DNA from 3 places in the Syntrophotalea carbinolica DSM 2380 genome. Region 1 is predicted to be linked to each of the others. Evidence: predicted binding sites of a transcription regulator. Region 1 holds the regulator's gene; each other region holds the start of a gene.
The links. Region 1 encodes HrcA, which represses chaperone genes, less so after heat shock. Its sites were predicted from a motif close to TGTTAGCACTCNNNNNNNNNGAGTGCTAACA; they were not measured.
Positions count from the first base shown of each region.

Region 2: rpoH (RNA polymerase sigma factor RpoH) is a predicted target of HrcA. The motif match lies at 3,387-3,417, and genes of this name have one in related genera.
Region 3: groES (co-chaperone GroES) is a predicted target of HrcA. The motif match lies at 2,853-2,883, and genes of this name have one in related genera.

Region 1 is NC_007498.2:129,617-135,449, forward strand. It holds gene dnaK (molecular chaperone DnaK) at 1-1,777, opposite strand, end outside; gene grpE (nucleotide exchange factor GrpE) at 1,833-2,429, opposite strand; gene hrcA (heat-inducible transcriptional repressor HrcA) at 2,443-3,483, opposite strand; gene hemW (radical SAM family heme chaperone HemW) at 3,630-4,811, opposite strand; gene nhaD (sodium:proton antiporter NhaD) at 4,826-5,833, opposite strand, start outside.
Region 2 is NC_007498.2:2,803,562-2,809,394, reverse strand. It holds gene PCAR_RS13040 (acetyl-CoA hydrolase/transferase C-terminal domain-containing protein) at 1-1,307, opposite strand, end outside; gene PCAR_RS13035 (outer membrane protein assembly factor BamD) at 1,564-2,301, opposite strand; gene rpoH (RNA polymerase sigma factor RpoH) at 2,496-3,356, opposite strand; gene PCAR_RS13025 (tRNA (mnm(5)s(2)U34)-methyltransferase) at 3,716-4,312, shown strand; gene recQ (DNA helicase RecQ) at 4,451-5,833, shown strand, end outside.
Region 3 is NC_007498.2:3,228,104-3,233,936, forward strand. It holds gene PCAR_RS15030 (thiamine biosynthesis protein) at 1-626, shown strand, start outside; gene groL (chaperonin GroEL) at 735-2,390, opposite strand; gene groES (co-chaperone GroES) at 2,435-2,722, opposite strand; ZMP/ZTP riboswitch at 3,072-3,159, shown strand; gene PCAR_RS15045 (pyridoxal-phosphate-dependent aminotransferase family protein) at 3,205-4,281, shown strand; gene PCAR_RS19155 (NINE protein) at 4,649-5,392, shown strand; gene PCAR_RS15055 (sigma 54-interacting transcriptional regulator) at 5,485-5,833, opposite strand, start outside.

The sequences.
Region 1 (5,833 bases):
GTTTGTGCGAAGCCGTGGCCAGGGCTTCGCTTTTCTGGCGGATGTCTTCGGGGTCGTCACCTTCCATGGCGGCTTTAAGAGCATCCAAAGCCGTCTGGATATTGTTGCGAGTCTCCTCGTCGATTTTATCGCCGTGCTCCTTGAGGGATTTTTCGGTGGAGTACGCCAGCCCGTCAGCCTGGTTACGGGCTTCGATGATCTCGCGTTTTTTCTTGTCCTCGGAGGAGTGGGCTTCGGCGTCCTTGACCATTTTATCGATTTCCTCGTCGCTCAGGCCGGAGGAAGCCGTAATGCGGATCGACTGCTCTTTGCCGGTGCCGAGATCCTTGGCCGAGACATGCAGAATGCCGTTGGCGTCGATGTCGAAGGTAACCTCGACCTGGGGCACGCCGCGCGGTGCCGGCGGAATGCCGACCAGCTCGAAGCGGCCGATGGTCTTGTTGTCGCCGGCCATTTCGCGTTCACCCTGCAGCACGTGAACCGATACCGCCGGCTGATTGTCGGCCGCGGTGGAGAAAATCTGGCTCTTCTTGCAGGGGATGGTGGTGTTTTTCTCGATAAGCTTGGTCATGATGCTGCCGAGGGTTTCGATGCCGAGGGACAGCGGCGTAACGTCCAGCAGCAGAACATCCTTGACTTCACCTTTCAGAACACCACCCTGGATGGCGGCGCCGATGGCGACGACTTCGTCCGGGTTGACGCCTTTGTTCGGAGTTTTGCCGAAAATCTCCTGAACTTTGGCCTGCACCGCGGGCATCCGGGTCATGCCGCCAACCAGCAGCACTTCGTCAACATCGGAAGCAGACAGACCGGCGTCTTTCAGCGCCATGCGGCAGGGTTCGACCAGTTTGGCCAGCAGGCTGGAGCAGATGCTCTCGAGCTTGGAGCGGGTCAGGCGCAGGTTGAGATGTTTGGGGCCGGACTGGTCAGCGGTAATGAAGGGCAGATTGATGTCCGTCTCCATGGAGGTGGACAGTTCGCACTTGGCTTTTTCACAGGCTTCCTTGAGCCGCTGCAGCGCCATCTTGTCGTTGCGCAGGTCGATGCCCTGCTCCTTTTTGAACTCGTCGGCAACGTAGTCCATGATGTGCTGGTCGAAGTCCTCGCCGCCCAGGAAGGTGTCGCCGTTGGTCGATTTTACTTCGAAGACACCGTCACCCAGTTCCAGGATGGAGATATCGAAGGTACCGCCGCCGAGGTCGAAAACGGCAATTTTTTCTTCGCTCTTCTTATCGAGACCGTAGGCCAGGGAGGCTGCGGTAGGCTCGTTGATGATGCGCAAAACGTTCAGTCCGGAGATCTTGCCGGCGTCCTTGGTGGCCTGGCGCTGGGAATCGTTGAAGTAGGCCGGTACGGTGATAACCGCGTCGGTAACTTTTTCGCCCAGGTAGTCTTCGGCGGTCTGCTTCATTTTCTGCAGGATCATCGCGGAGATTTCCGGCGGGCTGTATTTCTTGTCGCGGACGTCCACCCAGGCATCGCCGTTGTCGGCCTTGACGATTTCGAAGGGGCTGATCTGAATGTCGCGGCGCACGGCATCGCTGTCGAACTTGCGGCCGATAAGGCGCTTGATGGCAAACAGGGTGTTTTCCGGATTGGTGACAGCCTGGCGCTTGGCCTGCTGACCGACCAGGCGTTCGCCGTTTTCGGTAAAGGCCACCATCGAGGGTGTGGTGCGGGAGCCTTCAGCATTGGCGATAACGACGGGTTCGCCGCCTTCCATGACAGCCACGCAGGAGTTGGTGGTGCCGAGGTCGATTCCGATAACTTTTCCCATGAGTATATATCCTCCTTTAAATTCGAACTTAGTTTTGTGGGTGTAACAGTCAGGGTTATTCAGTAGCTGCGGGGGCTTTGGAAATCATCACCATCGCCGGGCGCAGCAAACGATCGTTGAGTACGTAACCTTTTTGCATTTCCTGCATGACGGTGTTGGGCGGATGCTCGGCGCTTTCCATCTGGCCCATGGCTTCATGCCAGGTGGGGTCGAAGGGTTCGCCCACGGCCACCACCGGAGTCACGCCGAACTTTTCCAGCAGTTTCTGGCACTGGGAGAGGGTCATTTCGACCCCTTCGAGCAGGCCTTTGACCGTTTCGTCCGTCTGGCGTGCGTGTTCGATGGCGCGTTCGAGATTGTCCACCACGGTCAGGATCTCGCGCAGCAGATTCTCGTTGGCAAAGCGGACCAGATCTTCCTTTTCCCGCTGCATGCGTTTGCGGAAATTTTCCAGTTCGGCACGCTCGCGCAGGTACAGATCCCAGTTTTTCTGTTTTTCTTCCTGCGCGGCAGCAAGCTCCTGCTCCAGGGCCGCAACGGGGTCCGTCTCTTCTTCTGTTTCTGCTGCAACCTCTTCCGGTGTTTCGGCGGCCGGCTGCTCTTCTTCCAGGCCCTGCTTCACATCGGTTGCCTGTTCTTTCTGTTCTGCCACGATAGTCCTTCTCCTATTCGTCTTCGCTGTCAAGGATGCTTGCGACCAGGCCGGCGGTGAAGTCCACCAACGGAATGACCGTTGAGTAGGGCATGCGGGTCGGGCCTATGATACCCAGGGTACCGGTGGCGCCCCAGCGGCTGGAAAACGAGGCCGTAACCAGGCTGCATCCTTCGATATCGCTGTAATGGTCCGGGCTGCCGATATAGATCTGCACCCCTTCGGTCAACTGGCTTTTATGCAGAAGATCGACCAGCAGATTTTTCTGGTCAAAGGTCCGCATCAATCGTTTCATGCGATTCAGATCGTTGAATTCGGGCTGGTCGAGGATGTTGGAAGCGCCCTCGATAAAGATCTGACCGCCCAGGTCGTCTTCCAGGGCCAGACTGGAGAGCTGCAGGGTGCGCCGCAGCAAGGTGTCGTAGATGGCTTTTTCTTCGGCCATATGCGCTACGATATGCTGCTTGATTTCCTGAATGGCAAGCCCGGAAAAGTTCTGGTTGAGATAATTGGTCGCTTCCTGCAACTCGGTTTCGGAAAGCGGAACGTCCGATTCGATGATCTTATGTTCGACAATGCCGGTCTGACTGACGAACACCACCAGTATGCGGCGGGCCGAAAGACGCACGAAATCGATGCGACGGCAGATCGTCGATGTCAGGTGGGGCACCATCACTACCCCGGTATAGCTGGAGGTGTCCGACAGAATGCGTCCGGCTTCGCGCAGCAATTCTTCCATGCGCAGGCCGCGATGACTGTAGTGGTCGCGGATCGATTGACGCTTTCTGGGGGACAACTGCTTGATACGCAGCAGGCTGTCCAGATAGAAACGGTAGCCCTTTTCGGTAGGGACGCGCCCGGCCGAGGTGTGAGGGGACTCCAGGTAGCCCATTTCTTCCAGGTCGGCCATGACGTTGCGGACTGTTGCCGGAGACAGGGCGATGTTGTGGCGCCGCGTAAGGGCGCGTGAACCGACCGGTTCCCCCGACAGGATGTAGTCCTCGATAATGGCTTCAAGTATCTGGCGACAGCGTTCGCTCAACTCTTCATTCATCGCGAGACTCAATCGTAAAACAAGCCGGGACATCCGGCTTGAGAGGCGTTAGCACTCTAGCTTATTGAGTGCTAACGGAAGACAACATAACAACGGCCCTACCCTTTGTCAAGGGCAAAACCGGGGCAAAAAATGGGCTCAATCGCCTATAGGAAATCGGTGATGAAATGGTCGAAAAGCAACCATCCTTCCAGGTCCAGGCACCAGTGACCGTCTTGCAGGCTCAAGTGCTTGCCGCACCGTTTTATGGCCTGTTCGAAGACTTCTGCGAAGGTCGTCCCGAAACGATGGGAAAAAGCGGCGTCATTCACGCCTTCGGCGCAGCGCAGACCGAGATAGGCGGTTTCCGCCATGGCCTCTTCGCGCTGAAAGGTTTCGAGTACTGTGGAAGGGTCGAGACCGGCGCTCACGGTCTCGACGAAGCGATCGAAATCGGCAGGTACGGCGCGGCGTTCACCCCAGTTGCGGGCGCAGAAGGAGTGCGCCCCCGGACCGACCCCCAGATAAGGCTGGCGGCGCCAGGTGTTGAGATTGTGTCGGCAGTGACGACCGGGCCGGGCGTAATTGGAAATTTCATAATGCTCGTAACCGGCTTCGGCAAGACGGGCGTGCAGGCGCAGGAAGGTGTCGGCATAGGCCTGCTCGGTTGCCGGCCGTAACCGGCCGTCTTCCAGGGCCTGGGCCAACGGCGTGCCGGGCTCGATGCCGAGACCGTAGCAGGACAGATGCTGCGGTTCGAGTCGCAGCATGTTCTCGAGATCCTCCAGGGCCGCCTGTGACGATTGATCGGGCAGGGCAAAGATCAGGTCGCAGCTAAGGTTGTCGAACCCGGCCTTGCGTGCCCAGTGCACAGCGCTGTGTGCGTCGGCGGCGGTATGGATACGTCCCAGGCGTTGCAGATAGGCGTCGTCGAGGGATTGCACTCCGAAGGACAGTCTGTTGATGCCGGCCGCGCGGTAACCGCTGAGACTGTCCAGGGTCACGGTGCCGGGATTGGCCTCCAGAGATATTTCGGCCTCGGCGGACAGACCGAACAAACGGTCGGCTTCATTGAGGATCCGGCCGATGGCGTCCGGCGATAACAGGGAGGGGGTGCCGCCGCCGAAAAAAACCGTCGATAAGCGCCCTTGCCAGCGATGGCTGCGTTTTTCGATCTCCAACTGGGCGATAAGCAGGTCGGGGTAGGCGGTCAGCAGGCCTGGTTCGGCCGGGAGCGAAAAGAAGTCGCAGTAAGGGCACTTGCGCAGGCAAAAAGGGATGTGCAGATAAAGCCCCGGTCCTTCAAGGGACCGGGGCGCGACAATGCGGGGGTGACGGGCCGGTTGCACAGGGCGCGACCGGCTTACATGTGGTGAACGTTGACCCACAGGTGTACAAGGATGCTGGCGGCATAGCCGAGGGCTACCGCCCAGGTCCATTTAAGGTGTTGACCGAAAGTGTAAACGCCGCGTGCGCTGCCCATCAGGGCCACGCCGGCCGCCGAACCGATGGACAGCAGGCTGCCGCCGACCCCGGCGGTCAGAGTCACCAGCAGCCATTGGCCGTGGGACATCTGCGGATCCATGGTCAATACCGCGAACATCACCGGGATATTGTCGACGATGGCCGACAGGATCCCCACCAGGATGTTGGCGGTGGTGGCGCCGAGGTCGAGATACATGAAGTTGGAGGCTACGGCCAGATAACCGAACTGGCCCAGGCCGCCGACGCACAGGATGACACCGTAAAAGAACAACAGGGTATCCCACTCGGCCTTGGCGATCTTGCGGAACAGATCGAAGCCGGGCTGGCCGTTGGTGCCGGTGATATCCAGCGGACCGCCGCCGGCATTCAGACGGTGCTCTTTGATCTTGATGTAGTAAGAGAAAAACGACAGATACCCCAGACCCAGCATCATGCCCACTGCCGGAGGCAGGTGCAGGAAGTTGTGAAAAGATACGGCCGTAACGATGGTCAGCAGGAACAGTATAATGATACGCCGCGCGCCGAATTTCATCCGCATGGCCTGGTCGAGGGCTTCGGGCTGCTCTTTTTTAATCGCCAGGCTCATGATGATGGCCGGAATCAGCCAGTTGATCAGGGACGGCAGGAAGATAGCGAAAAACTCGATGAAATCGACCTTGCCTTTTTGCCAGACCATCAGGGTGGTGATGTCGCCGAAAGGAGAGAAGGCCCCGCCGGCATTGGCCGCAACCACGATGTTGATGCAGGCCAGGCTGATGAAACGGCGGTTGGCGCCGCCCACGGTCATGGCCACGGTTCCCATCAGCAAAGCGGTGGTCAGGTTGTCGGCGACCGGCGAGATGAGAAACGACAGCAGACCGGTCAGCCAGAACACGGTGCGCAGGGT
Region 2 (5,833 bases), 990 kb from region 1:
TCATGCTCGGTATGGTCGACATGCGGAACCATCGGTACGACGCAGGTGATCCCGGTGGGGTCGGTTTTGCTCGGGCGCACCGAGGGCGAATGCATAATGGACAGGAAGGCGTTGCGCAGAAAGTCGCCGGAGCCGCCGATACCGTTGATCATGCGTGTGCCGCCGACCAGTGTCGAGTTGGCGTGGGCGTAAATATCGAATTCCACGGGGGTGTTCATGGCGATAACGCCAAGACGTCGAATCATTTCCGGGTTGTTGGCCAACTGCTGGGGGCGCAGCACGATCTTGCGGGTGTATTCATCCCAGTTGTTGTAGAATCGCTCAAACCCATCGGCCGAGAAGGACAGGGATGTGGCTGAGGCATATTTGAGTTTGCCGGAGTCGAAAAAGTCCAGCATGGTGTCTTGCAGAACCTCTGTATAAACGGTCAGGTCGCTGAAGGGGCCTTTGACCAGATCCCCGACGACCGCGTTGGCGATGTTGCCGACGCCTGATTGCAGAGGCAGCAGGTTGGCGGGCAGGCGTCCGGCTTTAACCTCGGTTTGGAAAAAATCGAGAATGTGGCCGGCAATACGTTCGGAAACCGCATCGGTGGCACCCAGCGATCGACCGTTGTCAGGTTCTTTGGATTCGACGATGGCGATGATCTTGTCAGGGTTGCAGGGGACATAGGTGGTACCTATGCGGTCGCCAACACGGCTGATCAGGTAAGGCTGCCGATGGGGGGGCTGTTCCGGCAGCACGATGTCATGGAGCCCTTCATAGGAAGGGATGGTGGTGTTCAGTTCGATAATCAGATGCTCGGCCGACTGGATGATTTCAGCGGCAATGCCTACGGATCCGGCAAGGATGATATTGCCTTCCTTGGTGATGGCACTTGCCTCGATGATGCCGAGATCGATTTTCCCACCGAGATCCTTGGTGTAAAAACCGTAGCCCAGGTCCTGGGCAAACATGGACAGGTGCTTGTCGTGCATACGGATGCGGCCGGTGTTGATGCCTTTGCGGATGTTTTTGCCGCTTTGATAGGGCCAGCGGCGCTCGATCATGTCGAGGGAAGCCCACCGATCCTCGGTTTCGGTTCCGACGGAGGCGCCAATGAGCAAATTGAAGCGCATCTTGCCCTGCAGGCGGTTGGTTTCCACGTAGTTTGCCAAAGCTTTAGGGATAGCTTTTGGGTAACCTACGGGCGTAAATCCCGACCAACCCAGGGTCATGCCGTTTTGAAAAAGGGGCAGGACCTCAGCGACGGTTTTTATACGTTCTAAAAGGTTCGGGTAGGCGATACGGTCATGCAAAATGCTCATGGTTTAACTCCTCGGTCTGATACTTCGGTCCCGTATCCGCCAGGACAACGAGCGGTTGGCGGTCCCTTATCCTTTCGCGTTGGATGCTTCAAAAGAAAGGAAGGTCATGAAGGCGGGCCACGAAGCTGCAACGGACCGGCAAAAGTAGCCGGTCCGTTGCGTTGTCTATCTAAATCAAAACACTATGTGTCGGAGTCTGAAGAGGGCTTGAGTGACGCTGTGGCCCATCTTCAGAGTTATAAACGGTTTGTCTGCGTCAGAATTCCTCACGCAGAATAGTTTTCGCCTCAGCAGCGAGCGGGCTGCGTGGAAAATCGGCGATCAGATTTTCAAAAGTGGCAACGGCGAGATTGGGGTGGCCGCTATCCAGAAATGTACGCCCCAGGTAGTAGTAGACCTGGTCTTTGTCGGGGCACTCGGGGTATTTATCCAGCATTTCGGTAAGACGCCCGATGGCCGCTTTGTGCTTTTCGAATTTATAATAAAAAAGACCGACGTACAGTTCGTTGGCGGCCAGATGGTTTTTGCAGGCCCGAACTCTTTCCGGGGCGATGCGGCTTTCGGGAGCGTCGGGATAGATTTTGATCAGGCTCTCGAAGGTTACCAGGGCATTGCGGGTTGCAGTCTGGTCGCGGTCGATGGCCAGAATCTGGTTGAAATAGGATTCGCCCAGTTGAAAAAGAACGCGTGCCGACTGTGGCGTCCCCGGGTGGCGTTTCAAAAAGTCTTCGTAGCCGGCCGCCGCCTCCACATAATCTTTGTTCGCAAAGTGCGCATCGGCTATGCGCAGTTCCGCCCGACGATTCAAAGCGGCGGTTTCGTAGATCTCCATCGCCTTTTCGTAGGACTTGATGGCATCCTGGTAATCCTCGTTGGCGAAAGCCAACTCACCCCGATTGAAATATTCCTCGGCAGTTTTCGCTTCGGGGACGGTGGCCGTCGAGCAGGCCGTCAGCAAACAGGCAACGGATAAAAAAGCAATGATGAATTTCATGGGTGATGGTTCCGCCTATGTAGGTGTGTCGAAGGGTGGAGTTTGTGTTCGGGACGCTCAGAGGGGCGACGCGCAAACGAAAGAGCGGTCAGCGGCTTACCCGTGCAAGCATCAAGCCCGCTAAAGATAAGGGATTTGTTGAGATTTGTCAATCGTACAGCATGCGGCAAATCTCTTCCCCGGGCATTCAGGCTTCAGTGGGTCAGCAGGCAGGGCGCGTTGGCGGTGAGGGTCTTTCGAATTTTCTCCAGCGCATTCTTTTCCAGTTGGCGAACCCGTTCTCTGCTGATGCCGAAATCGTCCGCCAGTGCCTGCAAGGTCCGCGGCTCTTCCTGAAGGATACGTTCCTCCACAATGCGGCGTTCCCGATCGTTCAACTCTTGCAGAGCGCCGTGAATATGAGAGGTCGTTATCTGCTTCTCCTGCTGTTTGATGAGTAACTCCTCCTGGCTCTCTCGCTCGTCGGCCAGCGAATCGAGCAGGGTAAAATCTTCGCCCTCGACAAGCCTCATGTCCAGAGACGTATCACGTCCGGCCATGCGGCGTGCCATATCTTCTACCTCATCGTCACGCACGTTGAGTTCCCGGGCGATGGCCTTGGTATCCTCGCTTCCGGTCATGCGCTGTATGGCGCTGCGTACCTGGTTGAGTTTGAAGAAAAGTTTTTTCTGGGCCTGGGTGGTGCCGATCTTGACCAGAGACCAGTTGCGAATGATGAAATTATGGATGTAAGCGCGAATCCACCATACGGCGTAGGTTATGAAACGTAGCCCGCGATCCGGGTCGAACTTTTTAACCGCTTTCATAAGGCCGATGTTGCCCTCCTGGATGATATCCAGAAGTTTCAGTCCGTAGCCCCTGTATTCGTGTGCGATTTTGACGACGAATCGCAGGTTGGCGCAGATCAGCTGCTGGGCGGCTTCAATGTTCTGGTTGCGATGGTAGTCCTGGGTAAGGCGAAATTCTTCTTCCTTGGTCAGCAACTCAAAGGCTCGGATCTGGGCAATGTAAAGCGACAGGTTGTCCGAAGAAACAGGTAGCGGCAAGTTATTCATGTGTGTCCGTCTCCTGATGGTGAAGAATGGTTTTAGCACTCGTTGATGGCGAGTGCTAATGTTTATACCAGATTTTGGGTGCCCGATCAACCCTTCCAAGGGAGTCCGGGCTATGATCACCGTTGGTTGACAGGGGCTGGGGGAGCGCACATAATGGGCGCGTAGTAGATCTGCAGCTTTCCGGTCGGGGGCTTGAATTTGAGTTTTTTTTGAAGTTTTTTATCTCGGAAGGTCCTGTTCAGGGGCCTGGTTGACAGGTGGTGATGGATTTTAACACGCAGCATCCTGAAAGTTACGACCGCTGGAAAGATTGTGACAAGCTGGCCAGTAGCACGTCTGCTTCGCAGCAGCTTACAAATATGACCTGTTGGGCTCATTTGCTGCTGGAACCGGTGTTAATTCCCGGCGGATTGGCTGTCGATCTGACGGCCGGCAACGGGCACGATACCCTGTTCCTCTGGAGCCGAGTCGGTGCCGAAGGGCAGGTGCTTGCCTTCGACGTCCAGTCTCAGGCCTTGCTGAATACCTCCAGGCGTCTTTCGGAGGCCGGTGCAACGGTGCAAGGTGTGGATCCTGGCCAGCCCGTGCAATTGCATGGGGGTGGCGTTTTCCTGCTTCAAGCCTGCCATTCGTATCTGACACAGCTGCTCGATGCGCATCCCATGGCGGTCATGGCCAATCTCGGGTATTTGCCCGGCGGCGACCATGGGGTGATAACGCATCGGGAAACCACTCTCAAGGCGTTACACAGTGCAGCCGAACTGTTGGCTGTGGGCGGTCGGCTTGTCGTGACGGCCTACCCGGGCCATGCCGGTGGCGCTGAGGAGAGCCGGGCGGTGCTGGATTTCTTTGCTTCCCTCGATGCGCGCCAGTGGTTGGTCCTCAATTTTTGTTCCACCAATCGACTCCAGGCCCCCCTGCTGCTGGTGGCGGAAAAACGCCGTGCCGGTGAATGACGTCGCCGGTTTTTAGCAGGGACGGCGGGTTGGAGGGGCTTTTTCAGCTTGTGTGCATCGGGAAACTCGGGATGCAGCCTGCGTGATTTTCATAAGGGAAACAAGCTTGTGAACTTATTTTCCGATAAAGGTTCCCATATGCCGTCAGATCCCCTCGATATATTGAAGCGTGTTTTCGGATTTCAATCCTTTCGTCCTTTGCAGGAAGAAATCGTCGCCCGCATCCTTGATGGGCAGGATGCCTTCGTGCTGATGCCCACCGGTGGCGGTAAGTCCCTGTGTTTTCAATTGCCGGCGTTGCTGCGGCAAGGTGTCGGTATTGTCGTTTCACCGCTGATTTCCCTGATGAAGGATCAGGTCGATGCCCTGCGTGCCAGTGGCGTCCGAGCTGCCTATTACAATTCTTCCTTGGGCCAGAAGGCTGCTCGTCAGGTGCTGGCCGAGTTGCATGCCGGCCAGCTCGATCTTCTTTATATCGCTCCGGAACGGTTGATGAGTCCCGGATTTCTCGAGCGCCTGCGGGACATGGACGTTGCCTTGATCGCTATTGATGAAGCGCATTGCATCTCTCAATGGGGTCACGATTTCAGGCCGGAATATACCCAGTTGGGAGTGCTGCGCCGATCCTTTCCCGGTGTGCCCCTGGTGGCCTTGACTGCCACTGCCGATGTACAGACCCGTCAAGATATTCTGTCGCGTCTGGAGCTTGACGATGACGATTGTTTTGTCACCAGTTTTGATCGGCCCAATATTCGCTATACGGTTTTGGAAAAACATCAGCCGGCCAGGCAGCTTATGAAATTTCTTGCAGGGCACGGCAGCGAGGCCGGGATCGTCTATGCCTTGAGTCGCAAGCGCGTAGAAGAGGTCGCGAAGAAACTTTGCGACGCAGGATTGTCGGCCGCAGCTTACCATGCCGGTCTCGGTGATGGCGAAAGACAGCGGGTGCAGGACGAGTTTTTGCGGGACGAGCTACAGATCGTGGTAGCGACGGTAGCTTTTGGCATGGGGATCGATAAATCCAATGTTCGGTTTGTCGTGCATTACGATCTGCCCAAAAATATCGAGGGGTATTATCAGGAAACCGGTCGCGCCGGTCGCGACGGACTTGCGGCGGAGGCCCTGTTGTTGTTCGGTTACGGGGATATTGCCCTGTGTCGGGGGTTGATCGAAAAAGGCCATAACGAGGAGCAGAACCGTATAGAGTTGCACAAGCTCAATGCTATGGCCTCTTTTGCCGAAGCGCTCACCTGCCGCCGCCAGGTGTTGCTGGGTTATTTCGGTGAACATGCCACCGAGGATTGCGGCAATTGCGATATCTGTCTGCAGCCACCCGAAACCTACGATGCGACGGAAGACGCGCGCAAAGCATTGTCGTGCGTGTACCGGGTCGGTCAGCGATTCGGCGCCGGGCATGTTATCGACGTACTGCGCGGTACCCGCAATGAGCGCATGCTCCGGTTGGGACATGATCGTCTGTCCACCTACGGTATTGGTGCCGATGTCAGTCGCGATGCCTGG
Region 3 (5,833 bases), 570 kb from region 1:
ACTTCAACGCCCTGCAAGCAGTGGCCAAACATGCCGACTGCGCGGATATCATTTTGCGGCCCTTATGCGCAAAGTTGCTGCCCGTAACCCCCATGGAAGAAAAGGGGCTGGTGGATCGCGAACAGCTTCTCGACATCCAGGGGCGTTCACGCAAGCGCCAGGAACAGTATGCGCGCCAGTGGGGACTGACCGAATATCCGGGCTCCGGAGGCGGCTGCCTGCTGACTGAAAAATCCTTCACCGGCAAGCTTCGCGACCTGCTCGATCACCAGCCCGATTGTACCGTGCATGATGTCGAACTCCTCAAACTCGGTCGCCAGTTCCGCCTGTCGAACTCGGCCAAGTTGACCCTGGGCCGCGACCAGCAAGGCAACGAAGCGCTTCAGGCGGCCTTGCGGCCGGAATACACCCTGCTGCATGCCACCGGCTTTCGCGGCCCGACCGGCCTGGTGAGCGGTACCCCAACCGAAGCGGATCTCAATCTGGCCGCCGCCATCGTGGCCGGCTACGGTAAAGGACGCGAGGAGGCCTCGGTCTGCGTACGCCTGCAACAGAACGATACGGAACGTATTATGGAAGTCGCCCCCCTGAGCCAGGACCGCATCATCCTGTTACAGATCCTTTAATCCTTAATAGATTCATCCTTCGATAACCGAAGGACGTACAACGCAAAAAGCCCCCCGGATCACTCCGGGGGGCTTTTTTTGCTTTTCAGGCTGCCAGAGGCAAACGGCTTACATCATGCCGCCCATGCCACCCATGCCGCCGGGCATACCACCAGGCATGCCACCAGGCATACCGCCGCCAGCTTCTTCCTTGGGCAGTTCGGCGATGCAGGCTTCGGTGGTCAGCATCAGGCCGGCCACGGAGGAAGCGTTCTGCAGAGCGCTGCGAACAACCTTGGTCGGGTCGATGATACCGGCTTCGATCATGTCGCAGTACTCATCGGCAGCAGCATTGAAACCGTAGGTATCGGCACCGCCGCGAACCTGGTTGACAACGATGGAGCCTTCGGCACCGGCGTTGGCCGAGATCTGACGCAGAGGCTCTTCCATAGCGCGTTTGACGATGTTCACGCCCCAGTTCTGCTCGCCGGGAAGATCCAGGCTCTCGATAGCTTTGATGCAGCGGATCAGCGCGACGCCGCCACCAGGAACGATGCCCTCTTCGACGGCTGCGCGGGTAGCGTGCAGGGCGTCTTCAACGCGGGCTTTCTTTTCCTTCATTTCAGTTTCGGTCGCAGCGCCGACCTTGACTACGGCAACACCGCCGACCAGCTTGGCCAGGCGCTCCTGCAGTTTCTCACGATCGTAATCGCTCTTGGTCTCTTCGATCTGCGCACGGATCTGCTTGACCCGGCCCTGAATATCGACTTCGCTGCCGGCGCCGTCGATAATGGTCGAGTTCTCTTTATCGATAACGATGCGCTTGGCATTGCCGAGCATGTCGATAGTAGCGTTTTCGAGTTTGAAACCGACTTCTTCGGAGATCACTTTACCACCGGTCAGGATGGCGATGTCTTCGAGCATGGCTTTACGACGGTCACCGAATCCGGGAGCCTTGACGGCAGCCACGTTCAGGGTGCCGCGCAGACGGTTGACAACCAGCGTAGCCAGAGCTTCGCCTTCAATGTCCTCGGCGATGATCAACAGCGGACGGCCCTGCTTGGCCACGGCTTCAAGAATGTTGATCATGTCGCGCATGTTGCTGATCTTCTTATCGTGGATGAGGATCATGGCGTCTTCCATGACCGCTTCCATACGCTCGGCGTCGGTCACGAAGTAGGGAGACAGGTAACCGCGATCGAACTGCATACCCTCGACGGTTTCCAGGCTGGTTTCCATAGCCTTGGCTTCTTCGACGGTAATAACGCCTTCTTTGCCGACTTTTTCCATGGCTTCGGCAATGATATCACCGATGGTCTTGTCGCTATTGGCGGAAATGGTACCGACCTGAGCGATTTCCTTGTGGTCCTTGATGGGCTTGGACAGTTCCTGCAGGTATGCCACGGCAGCTTCTACGGCCTTGTCGATGCCGCGCTTGATTTCCATGGGATTGTGACCGGCGGTAACCAGTTTAACGCCTTCACGGTAGATGCCCTGGGCCAGCACGGTAGCGGTGGTAGTACCGTCACCGGCGACATCGGAAGTCTTGGAAGCGACTTCCTTGACCAGCTGGGCGCCCATGTTTTCGAACTTCTCTTCGAGTTCGATTTCCTTGGCGACGGAAACGCCGTCCTTGGTGATCAGAGGCGCACCGAAAGAGCGGTCGATAACGACATTGCGGCCTTTGGGACCGAGGGTTACTTTAACAGCATCGGCCAACTGGTTGACGCCGCTGAGAATCAGGCTGCGAGCATCCTGTCCGAATTTGATTTCCTTGGCAGACATATCTATTTATCCTCCTTTGGATAGCTTGACTGGTAAGAATCTAATTACTCGAGAACACCCAGGATGTCGTCTTCACGCATAATCTGGTATTCCAAGCCGTCAATCTTGATCTCGCTACCGGCGTACTTGCCGAACAGGACGCGATCGCCGACCTTGATATCCATGGGGAGCACGGTTCCGTCTTCAAGCACCTTGCCCTTGCCCACGGCCTTGACGATACCCTGCTGGGGCTTTTCCTTGGCGGAGTCGGGAATGATGAGACCACCGGCGGTGGTGGTTTCCTCTTCAATACGCTCAACGATGATACGATCACGCAAAGGTCTGATGTTCATGATGCATTCTCCTTTCGTTCTGCCATAAAATTGAGTGCGGGAAAAATCCCGAAAACATCCTTCGCTATGCCAAACAAAAAAAGCTCAAGTCCGATTTTCGCGCGGACCAAAGCCTTGGACTTTGGCGCAATGTTAGCACTCGGTTTACATGAGTGCTAACAAGCATGGCTAAATATAATCAGCTGAATTTGAATGTCAAGGGATTTTGCTAAAAATCTGGCAAGGCCCAGTTGACATTTCGGAATTTTCAGGCATAAACGTATACCTAATCGTTCAAGAATCCGACTTGACTTTGCGAATCCAGGTGTGTTACTTGGTCTTTAACTCGACACTGAGTACCGACAATTCGAAGGTCTCCCGTAACTGGCGTCTCGAGGTGGATCACCACCGGGGAGCGGGGCCAAAAGACCTTACAGCCGTACGCCTGGGCCCCCTTTTAAAAAGGGCCAGGCGTTTTTTATTTTCTGAAGGAGCACACAGCCATGAGCAAGAAACTCTATATCCCCGGACCTGTCAAAGTGAGTGCCGATGTGCTGGAAGTCATGGCCACGCCCATGATCGGCCACCGCATGAAGGAATATGCCGTCCTTCACAAGGAAGTTACCGACGGCCTGAAAAAACTCCTGAACGCCCCCGGACCGGTATTTCTTTCCACCTCCAGCGCCTTCGGCGTTATGGAAGGCGCGGTGCGCAACCTGGTGCAGAAACGCTGCGCCTGCTTCGCCAACGGTGCCTTCAGTAAAAAGTGGTACGACGTAACCCTGCGCTGTGGCTTGGAAGCCGATCTTTTCGATACCGAGTGGGGCCAGCCGGTCACCGCCGAAATGGTCGATGCCGCCCTTGCTACCGGCAAATACGACGCCATGACCGTCGTCCACAACGAAACTTCCACCGGGGTCATGTCTCCTCTGGATGAAATCGCCGCGGTCATGAAAAAATACCCCGAGGTTTCCTTCATTGTCGATACCGTATCCTCCATGACCGCCGTCCCCATCGACGTCACCGCGTTGGGCATCGATGTCTGTCTGGCCGGCGTGCAGAAAGCTTTCGCTCTGCCCCCGGGACTGGCCGTGTTCGCCGTCAGCCAAAAAGCGCTGGACAAAGCCCGCACCACCCCCAACCGCGGATACTACTTCGACTTCGAGGAATTCGAAAAGAACGACGCTAAAAACAATACCCCCAGCACCCCCTGCATCAGCCAGATTTACGCCTTGCGTCATCAGCTGCAGAAAATGTTCGCCGAAGGTCTGGAAGATCGCTATGCACGCCACGCGCAGATGGCCGATGCGACCCGCGCCTGGGCGCTCAAGCAGGGCTTCGGTCTCTACGCCGCCGAAGGTGCCCGCTCCCAGACCCTGACCGCGGTCAAAAACGACGGCGGCACCGATGTAGCACGCCTCAAGGAATTGCTTGGCGAGCGCGGCTATGCCATGGACGGCGGCTACGGCAAAATCAAGAACGACACTTTCCGCATCCCGCACATGGGCGACATGACCATGGCGGACATGGAAGAATATTTCGCGCTGCTTGAGGAATTACTGCCCCAGGTGCGCAACTGATTTTCATCCGTACCCCCCGGATGAGAAAACCGGAGACATCCCCATGTCTCAACTTTTTATTTTCTCCTCAGGCCCCCTTCGGGGGGCCCTTTTTTATTTCCATACCGCCCACCTCCCGTTTTTCCATAATCGCCAATGGCGCTCGCCATACGCCCGGTTATATCCTGCGTGCATTTCTCCCCGTACACGGACCATAGCTGTCAACGATTGCAAACAACTACTCCTAACGACCTCCCGGCAACCGCTGTAAATCCGTTTGGCGCTCCGCTCTTGACAAATTGTTAACCAAACAATAAATTAGCGATGTTTTATTTTTATACTTCAATGAACCTGTCGGTTCCGTGCCTGAAATGGTCAAGGAGGCAACATGCCGGAAAACAACGCTTCATCCAAGTTTTGCTCTACCTGCGGAAAACCATTGCACCTGCAAGCCGAAATCTGCCCCCATTGCGGCGTCAGGGCCATGCCCGCACCCGGCACCGGGGTCAGCAAAGCAGCCCTGCTGCTTTTCACCTTTTTCCTCGGCGGCATCGGCGCTCACAAGTTTTATCTGCGAAAATACGGGCAGGGGGTTCTTTACCTTCTCTTCTGCTGGACCGGCATTCCCGGAATCGTTGCCTTCGTTGAATTCATCCTCTACTGCTTCAAAAGCGAAGCGGAACTGCAGCAATCCTATCCGATGACAAACGGAAGCGCCCTGGCGCTAGCCTTGATCGTGCCTTTCGGCATCATTCCCATCATTGGAATCCTCGCCGCTATCGCCATTCCCCAGTTTGTCTCCTACCGGCAGAAAGCCTATAACGCCGCGGCCTTGTCCGACCTCAAAAATTGCCGCACGGAAACCGAGGCCTACTATGCGGACAATTTCACGTATCCAACCCGAACCGGGCAGATGGTTTGCGGTACCGCCGATGGAGTGGCTGTTTACTTCCTGCCCCTGGGAGGGGAGGATTTTCAGATCATCAGTTTCCACAAAAACGGTGAAACCGCCTACCTGACAGGGAGCGAGAGTATCGAAATCTCCCAAAACTCCCGATCCGAGATCGAAAGTCAGCTCGCCGAGCAATTCGGCATGAGCGGTGGTTACGGTGCCTTCCATTTCATCGAATAGCCGGCATGTAAAAAGAGGCGGGCCGCATAAAGGGCCCGCCTCTTTATCGACCGGATGCACAGATATCCTGTCAGCTATGTATCCGCAGAACATCAACCAAGATGTTTCTTCACCGTACGGCGATCAAGGCCGGTGCAGCGGGCCACCGCCTCGATAGTCCCGTGCCGCCGATAGAGCATCTGGCAATACCCTGCCAGCAGTTGCTGGGCGCCAAGGGTACCTTTATCGACAGCATCGAGCAAATGCGGATCGGAAAAGCTCGTGATGGCCCCCGCCTCTCCCTGGTAATGGCCGGTTACAAGGATGCGGCGGATAGCCTGCTCCAGCTCCCGCACGTTACCCGGCCAATGATAGATGGGGCCGACGGAATCGACCAGCGTACTGCAAACAAAATCGACCAACTCTTCCCCTTGTCCGCCGAGCATGCGAAGCAATATGACC